2 regions of the Chitinophaga sp. 05T412 genome follow, and region 2 is predicted to be linked to the other one. Evidence: riboswitches for the same ligand, from Rfam matches in the RefSeq annotation. Region 2 holds a riboswitch; the other holds the start of a gene.
The links. A riboswitch is a leader RNA that binds a small molecule or an ion and turns the genes downstream of it on or off. The one in region 2 is predicted to bind S-adenosylmethionine.

Region 1: it holds a riboswitch for S-adenosylmethionine, as region 2 does, so the genes downstream of both, AC1DFM_RS11000 (trans-sulfuration enzyme family protein) here and AC1DFM_RS00405 (trans-sulfuration enzyme family protein) in region 2, are expected to answer to the same signal.

Annotation. Positions count from the first base shown of each region.
Region 1 is NZ_JBFTLN010000004.1:168,889-173,923, forward strand. Features, by position in the region: gene AC1DFM_RS10995 (YdcF family protein) at 1-975, shown strand, start outside; SAM riboswitch class I at 1,102-1,218, shown strand; gene AC1DFM_RS11000 (trans-sulfuration enzyme family protein) at 1,369-2,541, shown strand; gene AC1DFM_RS11005 (dicarboxylate/amino acid:cation symporter) at 2,498-3,682, opposite strand; gene AC1DFM_RS11010 (NirD/YgiW/YdeI family stress tolerance protein) at 3,808-4,131, shown strand; gene AC1DFM_RS11015 (sulfite exporter TauE/SafE family protein) at 4,141-5,035, opposite strand, start outside.
Region 2 is NZ_JBFTLN010000001.1:97,114-106,769, forward strand. Features, by position in the region: gene AC1DFM_RS00380 (TolC family protein) at 1-457, opposite strand, end outside; gene lipA (lipoyl synthase) at 880-1,779, opposite strand; gene AC1DFM_RS00390 (hypothetical protein) at 1,816-2,619, opposite strand; gene AC1DFM_RS00395 (OsmC family protein) at 2,812-3,219, shown strand; gene AC1DFM_RS00400 (DUF2851 family protein) at 3,347-4,630, opposite strand; SAM riboswitch class I at 4,756-4,874, shown strand; gene AC1DFM_RS00405 (trans-sulfuration enzyme family protein) at 5,060-6,238, shown strand; gene AC1DFM_RS00410 (homoserine dehydrogenase) at 6,336-7,517, shown strand; gene AC1DFM_RS00415 (Maf family nucleotide pyrophosphatase) at 7,581-8,150, opposite strand; gene AC1DFM_RS00420 (geranylgeranylglycerol-phosphate geranylgeranyltransferase) at 8,153-9,094, opposite strand; gene AC1DFM_RS00425 (KdsC family phosphatase) at 9,109-9,630, opposite strand.

The DNA of each region.
Region 1 (5,035 bases), on a different contig from region 2:
TTGTTTTCAGCTGCCACCATACAGCAAACTACTGACGCCCTTACCCGTTTAATGCAACAACATCCGGCGCCATTTGCCCGTTTGACACAGGAAATGCGCGCCAGCGGACTGTTTGAACTGCACGCCGGAGAAAGCGACGCGGGGCTGCTTTCCGCTGCCTGGAAAGATGCAGCCGATGGAATCAACTATATCATTAACGCCTATACGAATGGCACTGGCATGCGCTACGCCATGATTGACTCTGGCCGGTTTTATGTGCTGTCGCCTTCCTATAAAACCGCCGTGCAACGCAGTATTACCCGGATCGGAAAGCAAAGTAAATCCGCTGATTTGTTCTTCCAGCCTTCCTTAGCGCTGGCACTGGACCTGCTGGAACTCAATCACCGGGATGAAGCGGGACGCTATGAGCCTATGTCGGCCACTAACGGTGAAGTATATCCGCAAATAAAGAAAACCGATTGGACAAAATATACCTATTCCGCCATGCTGATACTCGGCGCCAGCCCCTCCGGTAAAGAAGCCCTGAGCGATGCTGGTAAAGGCCGTTGCCGCGCCGGCGCAGAGTTATTTAATAAAGGTATGGCGCCGTTTATCATTGTATCCGGCGGTCATGTAAGACCAGTAGGTACCTCGTATTCAGAAGGAGTGGAGATGAAAAAGTACCTGGTCAACGAACTGAAAATCCCCGCTAATGCTGTAATGGTGGACCCTTATGCCAGACACACCACCACCAATGTACGCAACGCCGTCCGCATTGCCTGGAGAAGTGGCATCCCCGTTAACAAACGGATGTTGTGTGTGTCTGATGCCATGCACCTGGTATATGTCAACAGCCCAGTGTTTAAACAGCGTTGTACTACAGAGCTGGGATATTTGCCTGCGGCAGATATCCAACAAGCGGATCTTTACTTTTTGTCGTTCTTACCAGACCTTCGCTCCCTGCAGGCCAATCCCCTCGATCCATTAGATCCTTGATACAGCGGCTTCCCGGAGGTATTCATCTCTCATAAAAAAATAAAAAAACAGAAGTCTACTGATTTTGTAGGAAAATAAATTTGGTGGTTTGTTTTTCTGTATTATCTTTGCACCAGTTCTTTAGATAGCTTATCAAGAAAGGAGGAGGGAAATGGCCCAACGATACCTTAGCAACCATCCCCCGCTGTTAGCGGGGAGAAAGGTGCTGCATCCATCCTGGCGTTTAGCTGGGAAAGATAAGTCAGATACAAGTTTTGCAATACATTATTATATCTATATAATGATCAAACTCATCTGGCTACAGGTGAGTTTTTTTATGCCCCTACCTTCCCCGATATGCTCATTTAACGGACCTGTTTAATCAATTTTCATCAAACTAAAAATCAAAAACAGATGAGCACAATTACTGAATTAATCCATTCAATTCCCGTAGATCCCCGTACTGGCGCTATTGCAGTACCTATTTATCAAACGTCTACTTTCGTGCAGGACGCACCCGGTGTAAATAAAGGATACGACTATGCGCGTTCCAATAACCCCACCCGCGAAACGGCAGAAAAAATTATCGCACAACTGGAAGGCGGAGCCGCGGCATCCCTCTTTGGTAGTGGATTGGCAGCGATTGATGCCGTGATTAAACTCTTGAAATCCGGTGACGAAATCGTTGCCGTGGATGATATCTATGGCGGCGCTTTCCGGCTCTTTCATAAAGTATATGAGAAGTTTGGCATTCGCGTGACCTATGTAGATACCTCCGATACACAGGCGGTATTCAATGCCATCACACCCGCTACCCGTTTAATATGGCTGGAAACGCCTACCAATCCTACGCTTAAGATCTCCGATATTGCTGCCATTGGCCGTATTGCCAAAGCGCATAACATTTTGTTTTGCGTGGATAATACCTTTGCATCTCCTATTCTGCAAAAGCCCCTGGAGCTGGGCGCAGACCTGGTGGTACACAGCGCCACCAAATATCTCGGCGGACATAGTGACCTCATTGCCGGTGTAGTGATTGCTAAAACAATACCGCTGGCAGAAGAAATTAAATTCTATCAAAACGCCACTGGCGCCATCCTCGGGCCCTTCGATAGTTTCTTACTGATACGCGGTATTGAAACGTTGCACCTGCGTATTAAACAGCATGGAATCAACGCACAGGCGTTGGCGGAATACCTGGAAAACCATCCGGCGGTAGATAAAGTATACTATCCCGGTCTGCCATCCCATAAAGGTCATGAGCTGGCAAAGCGCCAGAGCAAAGGATTTGGCGGCATCATTTCTTTTACATTGAAGAATGATAGCACCGAAGCAGCTACTGCTTTTGTAACGTCTACCCAATATTTCAAACTGGCAGAAAGCCTGGGAGGGATCAAGAGTTTGTTATGTCATCCGGCAGCCATGACACATAAATCTATCCCCGCTGAAAAGAGAAGAGCCGCAGGGGTAAGTGATAGCCTGATCCGCCTCTCGGTAGGCCTCGAAGAAACCGCCGACCTCCTGGCTGATCTGGAGCAGGCCTTTACGAAGCTGCCGGCGAGCGTCCACGCAGAAAGCGTGTTGTAAGCATGGCGGCAACATTGTCGCCCGTAGCATTCAGGATAGTGGCCAACGGATCTACCAGCGTGCCAATGATCATCAGCGGCGGCAATGCTTCCACGGGGAAGCCATAGATGCTCATCACCAGCAGTTCGCCGATGTAGCCGCCATTGGGAATACCGCCTTCCACAATACTGGCAATAACGGTAACGCCCATGGCCATGGCTACTACAGTAACGCTGTCGAAGCTTCTGCCAAACATACTGAATACCACCGCCATTTTTATAATAGAGGAAATGCTGGAGCCATCTTTATGCAGGGTGGCGCCCAGCGGTACCACCACATTACCAATATCTGCCGGTACCCCCATTTTGCTCACCGCTTCCAGATTAGCGGGTATAGTGGCGATACTGCTGCCTGTGCCCACAGCGGTGAGCGTAGGAATGATATTATTTTTCCAGAAGATTTTAATGCCCGGAAGTCCCCCGGCGATAAACGCATAAAACGTGAAACCGAAAATGAAATAAACAATACCGAAGCCATAATAAATGCCCAGCGACTGCGCGTAGGTGCCAAACAGCTGTGGCCCTACGGTGCCCACCTGGTAAGCGAAATAAGCACCCAATCCCACCGGGCCTATTTTCATAATCACGCCCAGTACTTCCTTCATCACTTCATTGCCGGAATGCAAAAATTGCCGGAAGGCTTTACCAGCCTCGCCTACACGCATGGCCGCAAATCCGATGAGCCCGGAAAAAATAATGAAAGGCAGCATATTTTTGCGCGACAACAACTCATAAAATTCATTCACTGTTACTAACCGGCTCAGTTGATCGCCCCAGTTGCCCGGCTGCTCCAGGTGCAGGGTTTTAGATAATACTACCGACTGATGAATCGGGAAAATCCATACGGCTACAATGGTCAGAAAAGCAGATATCAGAATGGTACTGAGGAATACCAATGACATGGTGCCTAATATTTTCCCCAACTTATGCCCCGCCTCTATATGGGCCATGGCATTGGAAATACTGAAAAATACCAGCGGTATAATGACCGTAAATAACAGGTTTAAAAAAATATCGCCGATAGGCTTAATAATAACGACTTTTCCCCCGAAAATCAGTCCCGCTATACTGCCGGCTATAATGCCACCCAGCAGCCAAAACATACTACTGTAATTTTTAAGAAATCCCATGAATGAAATTTATAAGATACAAGATAGCCAAATGTGCCCGATCAGTGAACAATCAGACATGATTATTGTTTATGCTGTTAGCAAAACCATCTGTCACCATGAAAAGCTTGCTGCTCTGTTTGTTGCTGCCCTTTTTCGTCCAGGATCGCACCTATACCATAGGAGAGGTGATGCGCAATGCCAGACAACTGCATAATGACAGCACCGCGGTACAGGTGACCGGCTATGTGACCAAAAAGTTGCGTGATAACAATTACCTTTTTGAAGATAAAACCGCAGAAATCCAGGTAGATATTGATCCCCGCTATCTTCCCCGCAAACCCTTCAGTGATAAGGATGCGGTCACCATCAAAGCACTGGTACAGTACGAAATCAACAAACCCATTACCCTGAAGGTAAACCAGGTAGTTAACAACGACTAACGCCGAAGACTATATGATTTTTACCAGGAAGCTGTAAATACTCTTCATACTTACCAGGATTACAATCACCGCTACCGCGACCATAATTGTTTTGGCAGAAATTTTATTGGATACTTTGGCTGCAATAGGAGAAGCAATGGCGCTGCCTATTACCAGCCCCAGTACTGCATCCCAGTGAACGTGAGAGAGTACGGTGATAAAAGTGAGAGAGCTTAGCATGGCAATGAAAAAACGGGTAGCCTTCACCGTGCCCAGTGAAAAGCGGGGATGCCTGCCACCGGCAATCAGGGAGGATAATACAATAGATCCCCAGCCGCCGCCGCCAATAGCATCTATAAAGCCGCCTCCAAAGCCCAGGAAGCCAATTCGCTTTATTTTTTTAACGACATGTTTTTGGCGTTGCGCACGGATAGCCCGCAACAGGATGATGGTACCCAGGATCAGGGTATATAAGGATACTACCGGCTTCGTATACATCGCATAATGTTCCAGGGAAGACAGCAGGTAAGCACCAATTACGGCGCCCGCAATGCCGGGTAATATGAGGATTTTAAAGAGCTTCTTGTTTACATTGCCCATCCGTTGGTGCATCCAGCCTGCAATACCGCAGCTCAGTATTTCCGAAATATGCACCGCCGTGCTGGCAGATGCCGGCGGAATCCCCATCGACAAGGAAAAAGTAGTGGAAGTGATGCCATAAGACATACCAATGGCGCCATCAATCATGGCAAATATGAAACCGGCTATCAGGAAATAATAAAAAGTAGGGGGTACATCCTCCACATACGTGCGAAAATCCGGCGATTGCCACCAGGATACACCTAATATAATCGCCAATAATAAAATCCCGCCCAATCCAAATATCCAACGCTGCTTTTTTAGCGCACCATTGTCACCGGCGCTG
Region 2 (9,656 bases):
AATACGCTTTGCTGACGCTGGCTACCAGGTCAATCTGGTTGCGGGCAGTGGTTTGCTGGCTTTGTTTTCGTACATCCTTGGCCGTATTGCGGGCCAGCAACAGGTCACGGGTAAAGATGTTCTGGTTTAATCCAAACAGGGCAGCGGAAGAATTGGCAACGCCCGCCTGAATAGGATTCCCACCTAAAATAGAGGTGGGTATTTTCAGGTAGTGCTGGATGTTGTAATCCAGGTTGATCTGCGGATACCAGTCGGCCAGTTTACTCTTCACAGTTCTATCGGTGATCGCTTCATCAATCAACGACTGGCGGATGACCGGCTGATGCGAAATAGCATACCGGATACATTCCTGCAGGGTAGCACTGGTTAACAGGGAATCCGACGATGACTGTGCAAACAACTGCGGCGTTATCAACAATCCGCAGGACACAGCTAACAAATAAAATGCTCTTTTCATAAAAGGCTTTTGACATTCAGTTCATCATTGTACCAATCAAAAGAAAATAATACCAGTATGAAAAGTGGAAAAGCTGAAAGCCAACTACTTCTTACGGCATAGTATTAATATTCCTTGTTGTTAAGCAGCTATTTACTGCGTAACAATATTTTATTACTGCAAAAACATGTTAAGCCGTAATCGCTACAGCAAACAGGTAGGTTTGATAAATGAGTTGCTTATTCAAAGGATCTGAAACAGTAGCTGCACGGCGTCCGGGTTTAGATTCCAGGTATTTGAAAACAACGTATAACAGAGAAGTAGGTTAGACAACAAACATTTTGTTGTTAGGTAAAAGTATTTCGGGCGCTAAGATAGTGTTATGAAAACAAAAATCCACCCTTTCAGGTGGATTTTAACAATTACATGAAATTTAGTTCCGGTCATCCTTTATTTCGACCGCTAACAATATGTTTTTCCGCATGATAAGAGGACCTAACTAACGGTCCGGACTCTACGTAGTCCAGTCCCATGTTGTATCCTATTTCGCGTAACTCTGCAAATTCATCAGGATGTACAAAGCGCGCTACCGGCAGGTGCTTAGGGGTAGGTTGCAGGTACTGACCTAGTGTGACTACATCACAACCGTTGTCGTACAGATCCTGCATGGCTTGTACTACTTCTTCCTTGGTTTCACCCAGGCCGAGCATGATACCACTCTTGGTACGCATACCACCTTCTTTCAGGCGACGGATGACTTCCAGGCTGCGGTGATATTTGGCTTGTATCCTCACCTGCTTGGTTAAACGTTCTACCGTTTCCAGGTTATGTGAAACTATTTCAGGCGCTACATCAATGATACGTTGGAGATTTTCCCATTGACCACGAAAATCCGGGATCAGGGTTTCCATGGTTGTTTCGGGATTTAACGCCCTTACTGCATTGATGGTGTTAGCCCAGATGATAGAACCACCGTCTTTCAGTTCATCTCTATCAACGGATGTGATGACCGCATGCTTTACTTTCATCAGGTAAATGGCTTCTGCCACACGCTGAGGTTCGTCAAAATCTACGGCTTCCGGGCGGCCGGTAGCTACGGCACAAAAGCCGCAACTGCGGGTACAGATATTTCCCAGGATCATGAAAGTGGCCGTACCGGCTCCCCAGCACTCACCCATGTTAGGGCAGTTACCGCTTTCACAGATCGTATGTAATTTATGGGTATCTACCAGGTTCCTCACCTGCTTATAGTTCTCGCCTATCGGTAATTTAACGCGCAGCCAATCAGGCTTTTTTACTCTTGTTGTAGCCGGTTCGGCGGCTATTACGGGTAGTTCTTGCATCGCTTATTCCTTTCTTTAGAAAAGCAAAGTTAACACTTATCTCTTATTCCAGCGCTTCCCGAATTGAAGGCTTACATATGCGCCAAAAAAGAACTGTTTATTATAGTCTATTCCACCATATTCCACCATAATAGGGATTTTTTTGGTATACATTTCCGCATTCATCCCCACTTCCAGGGCGCTTACCACCTCATTAAAATGGGCCCAGTCGAAGCGCATCCCCAATTTAGCGTGCAAACCCGGCACCACACTCAGGTTATTCCAGCCCTTCCCAAAACCACCGGCGCCAATAATATCGTTTACCTTCAGGAATTGCTCAGCATTTTCCGGACTATACTTTATCTCCTCACTTCCTCCATTCACCTGCATATTCAGGTAATAAGGCTTCAATAATCCCACAGACAAGCCACCATAGTAGATCAAGTCCACTTCTACCCCGTTTTTATTGGCTTTTCCACCCAACATATAGCGCTGACCTACGCCCAGCTTAGCCTGGTAAAAGTTATTCTGTTTTCCGTATATAAAAGGACGCTGTGTAAAGTAAGCACTGCTTTTCTTCACTTCCTTATTACTCTTCTTCTCCGAAAAGTCAAACTGGAAATAAGTGACTTTCTTCCTGCTTTTCCGATAACCCAGTTCCACGAAGCCTGTCCAGCCATCGGTATTAAGTCTGCCACCTACCGAAAAATCACGCTGAAAAACATTCTCCCCCTCTTCCTGCTCCCGAAAAACAGAAATCCTTTTCAGCTTACGCTGTTCCTTATCGCTTTTCTTGCTTTTTTGCGTGGAAGTGTTATTGGTATTGGATTGCGCAAATAAGCCGCCGGATATTATTGCCAAAAACAGGATTAAGTATATTTTTTTCACAGTGGGCTATTATTATAATAAGTAAACGCTTGAACCAAGGTATTGTTATGTATATATTACAAACGTAGCTAATTTTTTTTTAGTTTAACAGCACCTCCGCTTTCCATATTGCTCATATCCTGAAAATACTATTAATTTTACCTCCAGATCATAAAAAGAATCAATATGCAAACAGCATCTATCATTTATAACGGGGAGTTACGCACCACAGCTACCCATCTCCGCTCCGGCACTGTGATTGAAACAGACGCACCAGTAGATAATAAAGGTAAAGGAGAAAGATTTTCTCCTACTGACCTGGTAGCCACCGCGCTGGGCTCCTGTATGCTTTCCATTATGGGCATCAAAGCCATGGAAAACAACTGGGCTATTGAAGGTACCAAAGTAAGTGTACTGAAAACCATGGGCACAGAACCCCGCCGTATTACCGGTGTAACTATCGTATTCGATTTTCCTGCCGGTCATAACCTGGGCGAAAAAGAAAGAACTATACTCGAAAGAGCGGCACATACCTGTCCAGTGGCAGAAAGCGTACATCCGGATATGGTGCAGGATGTTACTTTTAACTGGTAATACGGGGGCAGAAAGCAAAAAGCAGAAAGCAAAAAGCTATTGTAGCGAGTGACCATTGCGGATATTACTACGCTTTAATCATTCGCTACAATAGCTTTTTGCTTTCTGCTTTCCGCTTTCTGCTCTTCTAAACCCCACCTATAATTTTTATCCCCACAGCGCAATGCAGGCACCGCTTCTCATCGCAGTAGTACTGCTTCAACTGCAATAATGCCTGCGACTCCATCGCACTTTCCTGTGTTACGCCCAACTGTTCCCATGCTGCGGTGATCCGGTTTCTTTCCGGTGGCAGCTGCTCTAAAAAATGCAAGGCCTTTTCCTGGTAATATTTCAGCTGCTTTTGCTGTCCATACAGGAACAGCAACGGCAGTACGGTATTAATCAGAATACCGTGAACCGCCTGTTTTCCTGGTAGCTGGGTGTGCCCTACGACCTGTCCAAACCGGTAATGGCTACGCCAATACGCCGACGGCTGTACGAAAAATAACCGCTCCAGCTCCGTTATATCATTCGCATCCAGTATCCTGGAAAACAGGCGGGGACTATGTTGCAGCAAAGCCGAAAAAGTAGCCAGCCGCATGGTGGGGAACGCCGCCGGCCGCATCCGCAACCAGTTCCAGTGATGCGCAGCAATAGGACAAAGCCCATACTTATGCTGCAGATGTACATATATGGCCTGTAGCTGCGCCATATATTCATCTGCCGGCGGTTGGCTCAACATGCCCGCCTGCCCAAACAGCAGCGCCTCCAGCTGCAGGCGTTCCTGCCGGTATCGCATCAGCAGGGTGTAAGAGAGCGACTGGGCTACTTCCAGCATGGGCAGGGCATTTACCGGCATCCCATAACTCTGCGCCACCGCCCAATAACACACCTCTTCCCAATTGGATTGGCTGCTTTGCAGCCAGGCCCGCAACACCCCCAACTTGCGCTCCCAGCGTTCGGCCAACAGCCTTTCCTTCCAGCTTAACCACGTGAGCGGCGGAACAGCGGCCACATAAGCCGCACAGGGAACAAAGGGCGACAACTGCCGCAGCTGCTCATAGCGCTCCAACAACAGTTTGGGAATATGCTGCTGCAATTCCAGACAGGGTACACCCGGAATACGATCAGCCGGCATGTCATGTACAAATACCACATGCAGGATCACCCGCCCGTATTGTGGATTGTGCTGATGCTTATGCCGGAACCAGTCGGAAGTACGCAGGTGCAGCTCTACCTGCCCTACCCATAAAGTGGCGCCAATCCTGATTTTTGCAGCAGAAAAATCAGGGCCGCCATGATGATTATGTAGTCCGGGATATAAAATCTGTACCGGTTCTCCACCGGTAGTGGCCAGGTGATCCTGCTTAAACAGCCGGAAGGCCCAGATGTACTGGAATAGCTCTTCTGAGAGCAACGGGTTAACAAACATAAAGATACGGTTGGTATAAAATAGTATCAGCTAAAGGTAATAAAACATCGTTTAATAAATAAATTCAAACTTCCATTTGGAAATCTCATCAAAGTCACATTACCTTTGCGCCAGTTCTTACACATCACTTATCCAGAAAGGCGGAGGGACTTGGCCCTGCGATGCCTTAGCAACCTTTCCTGATTTTATGATCAGGAAAAAGGTGCTAATTCCTGCCCATGCGCAAGCGTGGGAAAGATAAGTTGGCAGAGATAATACTTCACAGATATATATAACTTTCTAAGAAAGCTCTTCCAACACACGGAAGAGCTTTTTTTATGCCCACTCCGCCCCCTTTTCATGGATTTGTTGTTGTTTAAGTTGATCTTTAATGATAAAGTTGCAGCAGATTATTGTGCACATTGAACATCATTAAAAATAATTTATAACATGAAAACAGCTACACAACTGATTCATAGCATTCCGGTAGACGAACTGACAGGCGCCATTTCTGTGCCTATCTATCAAACATCCACCTTTGTGCAGGAATCACCGGGCATCAATAAAGGCTTTGAATTTTCGCGGGCAAATAACCCCACGAGAAAAGTGCTGGAAGACCTCATCTGCAACCTGGAAGAAGGATTTGCCGGATTTGCGTTCGCCAGTGGCATGTCGGCCATTGATGCGGTACTGAAGCTGTTAAAGACCGGCGATGAAATCATGGCGGTAGAAGATACCTACGGTGGCATCTTCCAAATCTTTAACCACATGTTTGAACGCTTCGGTATCAAAGTTAATTTCGTAGATACCAGCAACATCGACAAAGTATTGGCGGCTATTACCCCCAACACCAAAATCATCTGGCTGGAATCCCCTACCAATCCAACATTGCGCATTTCTGATATCAAATCTATCAGCAAAATTGCCAAACAACATAACATCTTGCTGGTAGTAGATAATACTTTCAGCACCCCACTATTACAACAACCTATCACCCTCGGCGCGGATATCGTTATCCACAGCGCTTCCAAATATCTTTCCGGACATAGCGATGTAATTGCCGGACTGGTGGTGGTGAACAGCAAAGTACTGGCAGACCAGATCCGCTATAACCAAAATATTTCCGGTAGTATACTCAGTCCTTTTGAAGCATGGCTGACTATCCGCGGGGTGGAAACATTGTACCTGCGACTGGAAAAACAATGCAGCAATGCCAATGCTATCGCTAACTGGCTGGCCGCACATCCTGCTGTGGATAAAGTGTTTTATCCCGGACTGGCTACGCATAAAAATCATCATATCGCCCGTAAACAACAGAAAAATTACGGCGCACTGGTAAGCTTTTCCCTGAAAAGCGACAATATCAAAAATGCCATCCGCATCGTGAACGCTACCAAGTTATTTAAACTGGCAGAAAGTTTCGGCGGCGTGAAAAGCATGCTGGCCCATCCGGCTACCATGACGCATCGTAACATACCGGAAGAATTCCGGAAAAGAACAGGGCTGCAGGATTCCTGTATCCGTTTATCAGTAGGTATTGAAGATGCCGACGACCTGATTAACGACCTGAAACAAGCGCTGGATAAGCTAAACCATCCGGCTGGCAAGCAAATTACTGTTTTACAATAAAGCCCTTAGTGATTAACCACCACTTTGACTGTACAGAACCTGATCATCTCTGCATCGTTAAAGACTAATTGCTGAAGGCTGCAAGCTCAAAAAATGTATGGAAAATAAGATCATCAATTTAGGTATTTTCGGTTTCGGCGTCGTAGGACAAGGACTCTATGAAGTGTTGAACAGAACAAAAGGTATTAATGCACGGATTAAAAAAATCTGTATTAAAGACCCTAATAAGTCAAGACCTATCGATAGCAGCTACTTTACTACCGATAAAAATGAAATTCTGGAAGATCCTACCATTGACGTGGTAGTAGAACTGATCAATGAAACCGAAGCAGCCTTTGAAATTGTGAGCACCGCCCTGCGTAACGGCAAAGCGGTAGTAAGCGCCAGCAAAAGAATGATCGCGGAAAATTTGCCAGCCCTGTATCAACTGCAGGCTGAAAACAAAGTACCGTTCCTGTATGAAGCGTCCAGCTGCGCCAGTATTCCTATTATCCGCAACCTGGAAGAATATTATGATAACGACCTGCTCAATGCTGTAGAAGGTATCTGTAACGGCTCTACGAACTATATTCTCACCAAAATATTTGAAGAAAACCTCAGCTTCGAAACCGCCCTGCAACAAGCGCAGGACCTGGGTTTTGCCGAAACAGACCCTACCCTCGACATCGAAGGATACGATCCGAAATTTAAAATCGTGATCCTCCTCCTCCATGCCTTCGGTACTTTCGTGAAACCCGAAGAAGTATTCAACTTCGGTATTCATCACCTGAATGATTTTGACATCCAGTTCGCCAAACAGCGCAACTGTACCATCAAACTCATTGCACAATGCCGTCGTCAGAACGGACACGTATTCTCTTACGTACTGCCGCACCTGATCAAGGAACATAACCTGCTCTACGATGTATACAATGAATACAATGGTATTCTGCTGGAAAGTGCTTTCACCGACAAACAATTCTTTGTAGGTAAAGGTGCTGGTGGTACCGCTACCGGTAGCGCCGTACTGTCCGATATTTCCGCGTTGTTATACAACTATCGCTACGAGTACAAAAAGATTAAACAAAACAATCAGCCCAGCTTTACCAATGATGTAAATCTAAAGGTATACCTGCGCTATAAAACACCCGACCAGGTAGATCTGGCAGAGTTCTTCAATATCTCTGAAAAATACGAATCCAGCGAATGGCGTTATGTGGTAGGTACCATTAACTTACAGAAGCTGAGAGAAGCTGGCTGGCTGAAAAATAAAGATGTTAATATTCTGGTATTAGAATAAAGAGATGTAAATAAGCAAAAACCAATCGTAAAAACGGCGCTGATCACAGCGCCGTTCTTATTATTAAAAGTTTTCCAGTTCTTCCACTACTTTACTCACCGGTAACCCCATTACATTGTAGAAACAGCCATTAATGCTGTCGATCCCCACTGCGCCGATCCATTCCTGTATCGCATAAGCACCGGCTTTATCGAATGGTTTGTAATGATCCACGTAATAAGTCAGCTGCTCCACATTCAGCGGTTTAAAATGTACCGACGTAATTTTGGAAAAAGCCACTTCTTTTGCGCCCTGTTGTATAATAACGCCCGTGACTACACGGTGTTCACGGCCACTGAGACGGCCAAGAATATCAATGGCATCCTGCCGGTCTTTCGGCTTGCCAATAATGTCATCATCCAGCACCACTACCGTATCTGCAGCAATAATAATATCGTTGGGAGCACAAAGGTCACGCACAGCGGCCGCTTTCTGCCGGGCTATATGCACCGGAATATCAGGTATCGCCAGTTCCGGAGGAAAGGTTTCAGCGGTTTCCACTACTTTCACTTCGAAAGGAATGCCGGCCTGCTCCAACAACTGCTTTCTACGGGGCGACTGTGAGGCCAGAATAACAGGTTTTCCTTTATACATCTCTATAAATAAATTTTAAAAAATATCATGGACAAAATGCCGGTCAGCATCACTACTTTCACGAGCGTACTCACTTTATGATAGTGCTCCGGCAGATGTGCTTTTTTCAGCTGTAAATAAATATATCCACAAGGTAGCTGCACAAACAACAACAGATAAACAACGGCTGCATACCAATCTAATATCCACACCCTTATTTCCACGGCCAGGATAATCACCACCAGTGCCAGCAACAATACATTACAAAAGCGTTTGGCGGCCAACACACCCCAGGCGATAGGCAGGGTGCGGCAACCATCTTTGCTGTCGCCCATCATATCTTCCAGATCTTTCACCACTTCTCTGACCATAGAAATCAAAAACGCAAACAACGCATATACGCCGATAATCTGTATCAGCTTGCGGCCGGTAGCAGACATAATCGCTTCAAAGCTATGGTAGATCTGTTTCTCATAAAATCCTACCACTACTACGGCGAGTGCCGTCAGCAGCGAAATAACCACATTACCGATTAAGACCTGCCGTTTAAAAGAAGTGGAATAAAACCAGAGTAGCAGGGAACAAATCACCTGCGTAAAACCCAGATAGAACTGTCCTGTTTTAAAAGCGACCATAAAGCCCAGGGATACGCCGGCCATATTCAGCAGGGTATGCCAGGCCATGGCCCAACGCCGGCTGATAATTTTGTCCAGCACCATTTTATCCGGCTTATTGACGATGTCAATATTGATGTCGAAATAGTCGTTGATAATATAACCGGCAGCCGCCACCAGGATGGTAGACAAACTCAGTAATACAAATTGAGGAACAGGGAGCGACGGCTCTTCGCCAGAGCTGCGCAACACGGGTTCCACTACGCAGTATTGCAGTAAAAACTGGGTAAGGCCAATATATATCAGGTTTGGGTACCTGATCAATTTAAAAAATGCAGCCCAGAGCTTCATAGTTTTCTCTTTTATTATTTCGATGCAATACCTTCATCCATTAGCCAATGTCCATTCAGTTTCAGCACTTTTTCCATTACTTCCCTTACGCAGCCGTGGCCTCCGGGCAAAGGGGATATATATTTTGAAATACTTTTAATTTCCTGGGCAGCATCTGCAGGGCAAGTCGGTAATCCCACCAATTGCATCGGCTGATAATCGGGTATATCATCTCCCATATAAAGTAGTTCATCCCAGCGCAGGTCATTTTCAAATACATAATCCTGCAGCTTTTCCTGCTTATCATGTATGCCGGTATAAATATCCTTAATGCCTAGTCCCTGTAGCCTGCTTACTACGCTTTCTGATTTTCCTCCGGAGATGATAACCACCCGGTAGCCTTTTTTCACGGCCAATTGCAGTGCGTAGCCATCTTTGATATTCATTCTGCGCGACATCTCTCCACCCGGCAACAATTGCAGGGTACCATCAGTAAGTACACCGTCTACATCCAGCACAAATGTGGTGATAGATTTAAATAAAGCCAATACGTTCATGGGGCCAAAAGTAAAGAATTACGAAT